Regions from separate parts of the Virgibacillus sp. L01 genome, predicted to be linked through region 2. Evidence: riboswitches for the same ligand, from Rfam matches in the RefSeq annotation. Region 2 holds a riboswitch; each other region holds the start of a gene.
The links. Region 2 has a riboswitch for S-adenosylmethionine ahead of ACTWQM_RS11135 (phosphoadenylyl-sulfate reductase). Riboswitches for the same ligand answer to the same signal wherever they lie in the genome.
Positions count from the first base shown of each region.

Region 1 (3,156 bases), on a different contig from region 2:
ACTGAGCGTCGGCCACAATTCTGCGAACGTCGGCGCATCTGCCACATCTTCCTCTCGTATCCCATGAATACGCGTATTAAACGAACTAAAATGCATCATTGGATTTATTAAACTATAAAATTCATCAACAATTCCATTTTCATTGGCGACAACAACACCGATCGCACAGGGACTGTTTCTTTTTTCATTCGCCGTCTCAAAGTCAATGGATACGACATTCATGGATTGGCCTCCTCTACAACAACTCTCTAACGCAATTTTAACATATACCACGTTCAAACAACCCTGAAAAAGGATTTAAATTTTGATGGTGTTTATTTTCGCTGATCCTGAGGCGAATTCTACTGATTTCGAGCTCTCATCTAGTCCAATCCAATTCCGATCCTATTATGTTGATTATTAGAGAGGTAGTGGCAGAAATGAGAAGAAAGGTTATCGGAATGTGAATCTCAAAGTAATGAAGCGGATCGTGGTTCCGTTAAATGGGTGAAAAACCGTCCTGTTAGGCTTGAAGCGGATCCTCGTTCCGTTATTTACCCAATATCAGTTAAAAATATGGCTAAAAAGGGTAAATAGCGGAATGAGGATCCGGCAAATCCGTGGGCACAATTGTGTTTAGTGTTATACATTTAAACGACCGGAAGCTTTAGTTAGAGAAGTTGAAAATATATAAGCTTGGACAAATGTGTTTTATCAAAAGGAAAATCGCTCATTCAAAGTACTTTTATCATTGATTGAAACGGAGGGCGGCAACTCCTGCGGGAATAGCAAATGTATTTGCGATTGAACCAAGCGGAATGAGCATGAGCCTTGAGACCCCGCAGTGCGACTAAATGAAAAACCGTCCTTTGCGGACGACGCCGGCATACCTCTTGCCGGGGCAAGGAGGCTCAAGCCATGCCCATGGAAAGCGTCCGCCTGCAGTGGAAATCAACAGGGATAGCAAATTACAAATAGTTTGGATTTACTGTTTTATTATTGAATGATGAAATTAATTCAAATGCTAAAAATATTCTTGACATTCATTTGCAAGAGTTGTATTGTATTCAATAATACAAAATTGAATAATTTTCTTATCCAGAGAGGTGGAGGGACTGGCCCGTTGAAACCTCAGCAACAGATTTTAAATACTGTGCTAATTCCAGAAGCTGAAATGCTTAAAGCTTGAAGATAAGGAGAGTGATACTTAACGGTAACAAACCCTCTTCTATTTTCAGAAGTGGGCTTTTTTATTTTATTTAAGAGGAGGAAAACGATTGAAGCGTAATTTAGAAGAACGTTTAAAAGATGGAACTGTTATTGTTGGAGAAGGGTATTTATTTGAATTAGAACGTAGAGGGTATTTGCAAGCAGGATCATTTGTTCCAGAGGTTGCACTTGATAACCCAGAAGCGCTTAAACAGGCATATAGAGATTATATGTACGCAGGCTCAGACGTTGTATTAGCCTTTACGTATAATGCACACAGGGAAAAAATGCGTATTATTGGCAAAGAAGATCTACTAGAGCCATTAAACCGAAATGCTGTCCGCTTAGCAAAAGAGGTTGCTAAAGAACATCCCAGCGAAGAAGCGTTGGTGGCTGGAAATATCTCAAATACCAATATTTTCGATCCCGAAGACCCTGAATCCAAGACTAAAGTCAGAGGTATTTTTGCCGAAATGATAAAATGGTGCAAGGAAGAGGGCGTCGATTTCATTAATGGGGAAACATTCTATTACCATGAAGAGGCACAAATAGCCCTGGAAGAAATTTTGAAACAGGACCTACCAGCAGTCATCACGTTCGGACTAATGGGAGAAAATGTATTAAGGGATGGCTACACTGTAGAAGAATCATGTAAAATTCTTTCTGAAAATGGCGCACTGGTTGTGGGCATGAATTGTTTCCGGGGTCCTGAAACAATGCAGCCTTACCTTGCTGACATACGTAACAATGTAGATGGCTATGTGGGTGGACTTCCTATCCCATACCGCACTACTGATGAAAACCCGACATTCTTTAATTTACCGGATGGAGGATGCAGCTGCCATCTGCCTTTAGAAACAACTTTTCCGACTGCACTTGACCCGCTTTACCATAACCGATACGAACTGGCAGCCTGGGCAAAAGAGGCAAACGACATCGGGATAAATTATATTGGCCTTTGTTGCGGTGCCTCACCAGCAATGCTGCGTTCAGTAGCTGAAGCTGTAGGAGTTAAAACAGTAAACTCGAAATATTCCCCAGACATGGAAAAGCATTTCTTGTTCGGGACAGATAAAACACTCCAAGAACATAATCAGAACTACCGGTTAAAAGCGTAAAGATTTTAACTAATACAAATTAATTTTTAAAATCAGAAAGAAGGAATTTGCATGTCAGTATCATTAACAAAAGCACCACCATTCAGAGCAGAGCACGTCGGAAGCTTACTACGCCCGGATAATTTACACAAAGCAAGACTAGAATACAAGGAAGGCAAACTTACAGCAGAACAATTACGAGAGGTCGAGACAAAAGAAATCAAGCGTGTTGTTGATAAGCAAATTGAACTTGGCTTAGAAGTTGTTACAGACGGGGAGTTTCGCCGTACATGGTTTCACTTGGACTTTCTAGAGCATCTAAACGGAATTGAAGGATATGTACCTGAGCAAGGATACCAATTCGAGGGATTGGAAACAGAGAAATATGACGTACGGAATACTGGTAAGGTTTCATTTAATCCGGACCACCCATTCCTAAAAGATTTCACTGATTTAAACGAAATTGTTGATGGACGGGCACTCGTAAAGCAAGCTATTCCTAGTCCTAACCAGCTCTTTAACGCTCGCATTCATAATACAGATATCTATCCAAACATCGAAGACTATGCAAGTGATATTATTAAAACCTACCAGGATGCGATCAAAGCATTTTACGATGCCGGTGTACGATACCTGCAATTAGATGATGTATACATCGCTGGACTATCCGCTCCAGATATCCCATTTAATGAGGGGAAATATTCAAGAGAAGATTTAATTGACCTGGCGTTACGAGTAGTTAATGGCGCTTTAGAGAATAAGCCTGAGGACTTAATTGTCACAACACACTTATGCCGAGGAAACTACCAATCTACCTGGGCATTTGAAGGAAGTTATTCCCTAATCGCTCCTACATTATTGGCAAAAGAAA
Region 1 is NZ_JBQQCP010000002.1:27,302-30,457, reverse strand. It holds gene ACTWQM_RS05200 (3'-5' exonuclease) at 1-222, opposite strand, end outside; SAM riboswitch class I at 1,071-1,177, shown strand; gene ACTWQM_RS05195 (homocysteine S-methyltransferase family protein) at 1,257-2,306, shown strand; gene ACTWQM_RS05190 (5-methyltetrahydropteroyltriglutamate--homocysteine S-methyltransferase) at 2,358-3,156, shown strand, end outside.
Region 1: another riboswitch for S-adenosylmethionine. It lies ahead of ACTWQM_RS05195 (homocysteine S-methyltransferase family protein); the one in region 2 lies ahead of ACTWQM_RS11135 (phosphoadenylyl-sulfate reductase).

Region 2 (3,156 bases):
TCAAGTGTATCACGCAACGATCGTAAGACACCTTCTATCCACTCTGAAGCATCATCGTCAAAGTCAACATCACAATCTACTCGCGGGTAAATCCGCTCACCACCTAATTCCTCCAGTCTTTTATCAAGATCCTGCCCAGTCTGACAGAAGAACTCGTAGGACTGGTCTCCCAATGAAAGTACCGAAAAACGCAGACCTGGCAATTTAGGTGCTTTTCTACTATTTATGAATTCATTGAAAGATATGGCATTATCAGGTGGATCCCCTTCTCCGTGAGTAGCCGTCACAATCAATAAATCTTGGACTTTTTTTAGTTCCTTAGGCTTGAAATCATCCATTGATGAGAGAGTCACCCTATGGCCATCATCTTCTAACTTCTGCTTCAATTCCTCAGCAAGTTGTTGCCCATTTCCGGTTTCAGATCCAAAAAGAACCGTTATTTCTCTTGAAGTGGCCCGACCCACTTCAGATGATACTTTGACACCTAGTTGATTCTTATCAGCACCACCATCAGCCAGCTGAGACTCAGTTGGTCCAGAAGCCATCATATAACCACTAAGCCACGCTTTTTGTGCTTCCGTTAATGTAGGCAAAAGGCGATTTAGAGACTCTATTTGTTCTTGATTAAATGGGCTGTTTTTCACCTGTAATTGCAAAAAATATTCACCTCACAAAAGAATGGTTTTTTAATTTATTGGTATTTTTGTCATGCCTTGTTTTCTGAAAAATAGCTCTGGACCTCCAAAATCATCATCTGACCCAGGCCTACTTGATATCAGTGTTATTAGTCAGAACCATGAATGCCACACTCTGTTTTATTAAATCCTACCCACCTACCTGCTCGTGTATCGTCGGAGTCACTTACAGAAAATGTACATGGAATACAACCGATACTCGGATATCCCTGATCATGTAATTCATTGTAATCCAAGTCGTTTAGTCGGATATAATCCCAAACGTCTTCCCAGGTCCAATGAATTAGAGGGCATACCTTGATAGATTTAAATTTCTCGTCCTTATTAATAAAATCTGTTTCCTTACGACTTGCTGATTGTTCTCTTCGTAGACCAGAGATCCAAGCTGGAACCCCACTTAACGCTTCTTCAAGCGGCTTTATCTTTCTAATGTAACAACATTGGTTGGGCTCGCGTTTCCAGAGTGCCGATCCATGTTGTTCTGCTTGCTCATCTAACGTCAATTTTGGTTTTTTTAAATGAATGCGCAGCGAGGGATACCTTTTCTTTACCTTTTCAATAAGATCGTATGTTTCCTGAAAATGTATCCCCGTATCAAGAAAGACAATCTCTGCATCCTCTTTTACTTTTGAAATTAAATCAATTAAAACAATACCTTCAGCACCAAAACTACAAGCGTACACGAGAGAGTTTCCAAATGAATCATAGGCCCAATCGATAATACTGGATGCTCCTTTAGTGTCGTCAGTCGGAAGCCAATCTTCAAACGGGGCTCCATTGAAATCACTATAGGTAACTAAATTGTTATTCAAACTTTATCCCTCCACCAAAAATTATTTTTTACATGAAATCAAAAAGCTTATATTGGAATTGGACAGATAACAGCATCAAAAAACCCCCTTCTTATCAAAAAATAAGAAGAGGGCTTCACTAATATACTAGTTGTTAGCTCTTCTTATCTTCCAGACCTATAGTCTGTAGGAGTTGGCACAGTATTTATTAAACCTGTTGCCGAGGTTTCCTAGGGCCTTTCCCTCCACCTCTCTAGATAAGAAAAATTGATAATTTTTATGAAATTGTTGATGATTATTCTATGCCGTAAAGAATAAAAAGTCAACATAAATTTCAGAAAAATATTATTAATACTAAATTCTGACTACTGCCGCATGATGTTTTATGCTAAAATTAATAAAGCTATATAGGAGATGATGTATATATGAAAAAAGATCTAATCGAACGCCTAACTAGATATGTGAAGATTGATACACAGTCTGATGAAAGCAATAAAGATACCCCGTCTACACCAGGTCAATTTCAACTTGCTAACTTACTAGTAGATGAGCTGAAGACAATTGGTATGACTGATGTAACAGTCGATGACAACGCATATGTAATGGCGACACTGCCATCAAATTCAGATAAAGTAGTACCCGCAATTGGATTCCTGGCGCATCTGGATACTGCTACTGATTTCACCGGCAAAGGTGTGAATCCAAAAGTTGTGGAAAACTTTGATGGGAACGACCTTACATTGAACAAAGATTTAGGAGTTGCTTTAACTGCTAAAGATTTCCCCGAGCTCCCAGGCTACAAGGGTCACACCCTGATCACTACAGACGGGACAACCTTGCTTGGTGCAGATAATAAAGCAGGAATAACTGAGATTATGACTGCGATGGATTACTTAATCAATCACCCAGAGATTAAACATGGAGACATACGTGTTGCCTTTACACCTGACGAAGAAATCGGACGCGGCCCTAACAAGTTTGATGTGGAACGATTTAATGCTCCATATGCATATACCGTCGATGGTGGCCCATTGGGAGAATTACAGTATGAGAGCTTTAACGCTGCAGCTGCCAGAGTTACCTTTAAAGGCAACAGTGTGCACCCTGGAACTTCTAAGAATAAAATGGTTAATGCCGGAAAATTGGCAGCGGAATTCATCAGCAAATTCCCCCAACACGAATCACCTGAGCATACAGAAAAGTACGAAGGCTTTTACCACTTAATTTCCGTTCATGGTGATGTCGAGAAAACTGTTGTAACTTATATCATTCGTGATTTTGACAAAGATAATTTTAAATCCAGAAAAGAAACAATGCGTAAATTTACGAATGACATTAACGAAGACTATGGCGAAAATTGTGCAGAACTGGAAATGGCTGATCAATATTACAACATGCGCGAAAAAATTGAGCCTGTAAAAGAAATTGTTGATATTGCCTATGAAGCTATGATAAATTTGAACATTGATCCCCTTGTAAAACCAGTTCGCGGCGGCACAGATGGATCACAGCTTTCCTATATGGGCTTGCCGACACCAAACATCTTCACTGGCGGTGAAAACTACCACGGGAAATTTGAATATATTTCAGTCGATAACATGGAGAAAGCAACAAACGTGATTGTTGAAATCACTAGATTATTTGAATTAAAATAATATCTAAACAATGCT
Region 2 is NZ_JBQQCP010000005.1:123,355-126,510, forward strand. It holds gene ACTWQM_RS11130 (assimilatory sulfite reductase (NADPH) flavoprotein subunit) at 1-656, opposite strand, end outside; gene ACTWQM_RS11135 (phosphoadenylyl-sulfate reductase) at 785-1,507, opposite strand; SAM riboswitch class I at 1,648-1,750, opposite strand; gene pepT (peptidase T) at 1,912-3,141, shown strand.

Region 3 (3,156 bases), on a different contig from region 2:
GAATATGTTAATGAATCACCATATGAAAAAGCATGGATGGTTGTATTGGAGCCATCTGACGATTCAGAGCTAAATAATCTACTATCTGCTGAACAATATCAGGAAATAATTGAGGAAGATTAATCCTGTTAATAAGACTGACTGTACACTGTAATCTGGTAAAGTCGGTCTTTTTTTTAGTTGTTTTCAAAAGGATCTTTAACTATTCCAACTGCCTGGTTAGAGGCTATACTGAATACTACGAATCGATCACCCCTAGTCTGTGTAGCATTCTATATCAATCGTCAATTGCAACAGTCATTTAATTAAATAACCTTTTTTCATTTTCATACTTAATAATATAGTTTGGGCATAAACTACCTATACGAGTCAATTTGATTTAGTCATTATTTATCGATTAATGTTACGAACTAATGTGTTATCGTTCGTAAATTCATAGCAGTCTTTGAATGGAACTTAAAACGTCTACCTGCATATGAAATAACAGGGCTGGCATATTTACAAGTAATTTGGAATTACTGCTTTATTTTGAGTAATGAAGGACTCTATACAGAGATTCAACTAATTATTGGATGTGAATTGAAATAAGTAGTAAAATTAATGATTAATGCATTCAGAGAATTAAATGTAAGGAGTGCATGTAATGATGACAAATGAAGTAGAAAAAGTTATCATTGTTGAGGGACTAACTGATAAAAAACAGGTCAAACGGGTGATAACAGATAATGTTGAAGTGATTTGTACGAATGGGACACTCGGTGTTGAACGATTTGATGAGCTGTTGGAAACGTATGATTTGGATAATAGGGATGTTTATATTTTAGTTGATGAGGATAGTTCAGGGATAAAACTGCGCAAACAGTTAACGCGTGAGCTACCACATGCTGAGCACATTTATGTGAGCAGCGAGTATCGTGAAGTGGCAACAACTCCCGAAAACATACTTGCAACTGCCTTGATAGGCAAGCGAATCGAGGTTAATCCCATATTCTTGATTTAGGGTGGTAGTATTGCAACAGATTAATGAGGAACAATTAGGACAAGAGCATTATTTATTATATATTTATACACCATTTTGTGGGACATGTGCATTGGCAAAATCGATGCTGGATAAGATTGAATCGGTTCATAAACAGGATATTTTTCATAGCATGAATGCCTCGCTGCACCCGGAGTTTATGCAGGATAATGAAATTGAAAGTGTACCATGCTTATTAATAAAGGATGGTAACGAGATCAAAGAAAAAATCTACGCATTTAAATCAATTGCCAATATATATAGCTACCTAACGGACTACGAACCATCTTTATTTTCAGATGAATAATTTTATTGACACATGCTAATATGCGTGCTATTATCTAGATTATCGAATTTCAATTAAATAGTTTATATCTCTTATCTTGAGCGGTGGAGGGGCTGGCCCTATGAAACCGCGGCAACCTCAAATGTTTTTTATTTGAAAGGTGCCAACTCCTGCAAAGCAACTGCTTTGACAGATAAGGGAACGTAAAGACTACATATATTACGTCTTTCTGTTCTCTTACAGAAAGGCGTTTTTCTTATTTAGTAGGGCATAATAGTGGATGACAAAGGAGGAATACTTGTGATTTCAATAGAGGGTTTAAGTAAAGTCTTTAAATCAAATAAAAGCAACATTACAGCAGTGGAAGATTTAACCCTTGATATAAACGAAGGAGAAATTTTTGGTGTCATTGGGTATAGTGGTGCTGGAAAAAGCACATTTGTAAGATTATTAAATCGGCTTGAAGAACCAACAGGTGGGAAAATAGTAATTGATCAGCAGGAAGTGACTGCATTAAATTCAAAACAGCTTCGGTTAGCACGTCAGGAAATAGGCATGATTTTTCAACATTTTAATCTATTGTGGTCACGGACCGTTAAAGATAATATTGCATTTCCATTGGAGATTGCAGGCGTGTCAAAAAAAGAGCGTGATGAACGTGTTCAGGAGTTAATTGAATTGGTCGGCCTTACAGGAAGAGAAAGTGCTTATCCTTCTCAGTTAAGTGGCGGTCAGAAACAGCGTGTTGGTATAGCGAGGTCACTAGCGAATAATCCTAAAGTATTACTGTGTGATGAAGCAACATCAGCACTCGATCCGGAAACAACCAATGCGATATTGGATTTGTTAGTGGATATCAATCAAAAGCTTGGTTTAACGGTTATTCTGATCACCCATGAAATGCATGTGATTCGCAAAATATGTAATCAGGTTGCAGTAATGGAAGAAGGTAAGATCGTTGAGCAAGGTGATGTGCTGGATGTATTTTTACAGCCGAAGAAATCTGTTACGAAGAAATTTGTTGAACAGGTGATGGGTACGAACGAAGAAGATGATGGTGTAGCCCATTTAATTGATACCTATGACAGTGGTAAAATTATCCGTCTCCATTTTGTTGGTGAAACAACAAACCAGGCATTAATTAGTCAAGTCGCCAAAAGATTTGCAATTGATATCAACATATTGCAGGGAAAAATCACTCAAACGCAACGTGGTGCTTATGGAACACTATTTGTACAGGTTGATGGCGAGTTGAGTGAAATTGATAAAGGAATAAACTTTATAACAAATGAGACCTCAGTGGAAGTGGAGGTGGTTCGCGATGCTAACTAATCTTTTCCCAAATTTGAATATGGAGGATTTATGGGTTGCTACTTACGAAACCTTTTACATGACCATCCTTTCATTATTTGGAACGTTTATCTTAGGTATACTGTTGGGATTACTGCTTTACCTGACAATGAGAGGGGGGATTTGGCAAAATAAATTTCTGAATTTAATTGTGGCATCAATCGTAAACGTATTCCGAGCGATTCCATTTATTATTTTAATATTACTTTTGTTCCCCTTTACTGACTTTTTGATTGGGACTATACGGGGGCCGAATGCAGCTTTACCAGCGTTGATCATTGGTGCTGCGCCATTCTACGGAAGACTTGTAGAGATTGCACTGAAGGAAGTCGATAAAGGCGTAGTCGAAGCAGCGAAATCAATGGGCGCAAAGACACGTACAATTATTTTTCGTGTGTTATTACCAGAGTCAATGCCCGCACTTGTCTCAGGGCTTACTGTAACTGCTATTGCCTTAATTGGCTATACGGCAATGGCAGGAGTTATAGGCGCTGGTGGTCTT
Region 3 is NZ_JBQQCP010000013.1:73,450-76,605, reverse strand. It holds gene gcvH (glycine cleavage system protein GcvH) at 1-123, shown strand, start outside; gene ACTWQM_RS18610 (toprim domain-containing protein) at 647-1,000, shown strand; gene ACTWQM_RS18605 (thioredoxin family protein) at 1,011-1,325, shown strand; SAM riboswitch class I at 1,394-1,504, shown strand; gene ACTWQM_RS18600 (methionine ABC transporter ATP-binding protein) at 1,605-2,636, shown strand; gene ACTWQM_RS18595 (methionine ABC transporter permease) at 2,626-3,156, shown strand, end outside.
Region 3: another riboswitch for S-adenosylmethionine. It lies ahead of ACTWQM_RS18600 (methionine ABC transporter ATP-binding protein); the one in region 2 lies ahead of ACTWQM_RS11135 (phosphoadenylyl-sulfate reductase).

Region 4 (3,156 bases), on a different contig from region 2:
TGATCACTTGCAGATTCAGGCGAATCACCCTGGCTACAGGCCGTTAAAAATAGACATAACAATGATATAATAATTACTAATAACGCTTTTTTGTTAGACATGTAAATCTCCCCTATTACTTTTTTAACCCTTCATTTATATAGACGATATAAAAAGCTAAAACATTCATTATTTCCATAGAAAAGAACAGAAGAAATAAGAATTATCTATCTCTCCTGTTCCAATTTTTTAAAATACATAATGATTCCCCAGCATATTATGCCTAAAAGCCAGTAAATGGGGAATGAATAAATATGTTTCCAGTATATTGCTTTGTAAAGGCCTAGCCATACCATAATCGGCTCAGCAGCAAAGGCTAAAAAAGCAGCTAGCAGTCCTGAAAATATGAGGAATTTTTTAAAATTGTCACTCCACAGCTGATAACAAAACATATAGGAAATGATTACAACACCAACATCATAAGGATATAATTGCGGGCGTAAATATGGTGAAAGGATGTAAGGATAAGTCCAGGCTAGGGCGTTGCTTCCAATAGAATCAAGAATAATTGCTGCAACACCATAGAATAATCCGAATGCTGTAATCTCGATAATTCTTTTCTTATTAACTAACATCCACCAGATAATCGCGGGCAGTAAGCTGAGCATAACCAAGAACCACCATCTAGGTGTTAAATATACTTTCTGATGCCAATATGCTTTAAGTGTGTCATTGAATTCTCTGTGGTCTTCAATTAATTGGGACAATGAAACATTCAATAGGCTTAATTCGTAGAGTGGGATAAGATTTTGAATGATTATCACTACCATTAAACTCACCGCAATCCGTTTTTTACTAGTTGCTTTTCTGTATGTTTTACTGCTCTTTAACCCTCTGAGTTGCTATAAACTGCAACGTAACTGCTGGAATAATCTTTATAAACTCTCGTCCCACCGTTCGGGATCGCTACGGGCGGATGCTTTCCGCGGGAAGGGCCTTCATTTAGCTACTCTGCGGTGTCTTCGGACCGTGCTTTCACACATTTATTCTATAGCGAATCATACTCCAGTCAACAGCGGAGGAAATACACGTAGACTCCTGTGGGAACTAAGGCCTAGATGAGACTTCGCACCGACGTAGGAGCAAGAAGGCTGATCAGCCGCCCTTGGTGCGCGAAGTGTATTTCCGAAGCGGTATAACAGCGCTAAACTGTTTAAAAAGTATGTCGCAGTTTATAATCACTACGGTATGATTTCATTACTTTGATAAGGCAACAAACTTTTAGAAAACAGCCTTTATAGTAGTGTAACCCAACATCGATGAATTAATGTGCTGGTGATTATGTATTGAAATATCATGAAAATTCATATATACTTTATGTAAGTGAATAGCTATCAAGAGTGATCGAGAGAACTGGCTCAACGACGTCACAGCAACCTGCAAATGTAAGGTGCTCCCACCAGCAAGGCCTATGCTTTGAGTGATAAATCGGTAGAAAACCCCTTTATGCATCCAACGCATGAAGGGGTTTTTAATATGTGAAGGAGGAATTATTATGAAACATTTTATTGTCGAAAATGGCAAAGTAACATGGATGACAAAGGAGGAGTTTGATGAACTCCCGGGGCGTCATGTGTCGGAGGTAACGAAGGATATGACGCCAGAGGAATTAGAGAGATTCAAAAAGGAACGTTATGAGAAATTTGTTAAGCCTTTGATGGAGTATAATGTTGAGAGTATAGAAAGGAAGAGAGCATCTCAGAAATCTGACTTGAATCGTGAGTGAAATTTAATAGAGGTTAGCTTTTAAGAGTCTTTAAAGGCTGCGTATATAAATTTCCGCAGCAATAGGTAAGCTGAGTAAGAGGCATATGCCTTCTACTCAATTAATCTAGGCAAATAGTTCAGGAAATTGTTTTACTACTGCAGTTGAAATGGCGTCCGACATCGTTAAAGCTTGTTCCTCAATTTCATCATATATTTGAATATCTTTCTGGTAATCCATATTTATCATAAATACTGCTTCCTGTTTTGTTAAATCTAAGTGCTGATAAAACATATCTCTAACACCCTTCTCGGACAAATAAGGATTTACACTGCTCCAGAACCTGGCAATCTCATCTGCATTAGCGTACCATTTTTGTTCAGCGGCCATTGCTGCTTGCTGATCACCTGCTACTGCAGCTTTAACAAGGTCAGCGGCAAATAAGAGATGTTCTTTTATCAAATTAGCGTATATATCAGCTAGACGGTCACCATAGCAGGGTCTGATTGCATCCCCCATGTCTGTAGCATTTTGCAGAAGACGTGCGATAACAAATTCCACATCCGGTAGATTAAACGTCAAACTGATAATTGTCATTCTGGTCCAAGCAACATGCTCTTCCCAAAGTTTACGATTACTGCTTCTAAATTCGAATTCTGCTTGACTGATACAATCATCCTGCCTGAAAGTGGATTGTTTCACTGGAATAAGCAGGCGTTTCCCCACTCGAAGATTGTACGGGTCTATCCCGGGATTATCTTTGAAAATCTGTTCTGCTGGTGTACGGAATCGCTCAGCCAGCAACCCGAGATGATCACCTGGCTGAACAGTGTAATAAAATTCTCTATTCATGTTGGTCTTTCACTCCTCCGTTTTGAATATCGTAACAGCCTATTCACAGACAGAGGAATGGGTGAGTGTCATTGGAGTCCATTAATGGTATAATAATTCTGAAAATAATTATAAGAAGGGGAGTCACAGGAATGTTTAAAAAATTAGCTTCAGATGCACTGGGTTTATCCGATATTGGCAGGATTATTGGCCCCGAGGACTATGATAAGACAGACGCGGATGATTACGTCCGACACGAAGATGATGAAAAAATCTACTTCCTTATTAAGACAAAAGCAGATGAATATTGCTTCACCAACCTGGCACTAATTCATGTGAATGGGGAAAATGCTGCTTCTTCTAAACGAACGCTAAATCGTTATCCATACTCACAATACAAGATATCAGATGTATCCCTTGAGACAGCAGGGAAAATCGATTTGGATATCGAAATTAAATTTACGTTAGGAAAAGAACCGCTAAGCATTGATGTGCATAAAGACGAGATTGTTAAATTAAAAGATTTATATAAGGCGTTATTATTTATAGCTGAAACAACCCACGAAAATGCAATTATTACA
Region 4 is NZ_JBQQCP010000001.1:1,082,182-1,085,337, reverse strand. It holds gene ACTWQM_RS04990 (D-alanyl-D-alanine carboxypeptidase family protein) at 1-101, opposite strand, end outside; gene ACTWQM_RS04985 (CBO0543 family protein) at 207-809, opposite strand; SAM riboswitch class I at 1,368-1,469, shown strand; gene ACTWQM_RS04980 (hypothetical protein) at 1,535-1,765, shown strand; gene ACTWQM_RS04975 (LysM peptidoglycan-binding domain-containing protein) at 1,871-2,596, opposite strand; gene ACTWQM_RS04970 (PH domain-containing protein) at 2,728-3,156, shown strand, end outside.
Region 4: another riboswitch for S-adenosylmethionine. It lies ahead of ACTWQM_RS04980 (hypothetical protein); the one in region 2 lies ahead of ACTWQM_RS11135 (phosphoadenylyl-sulfate reductase).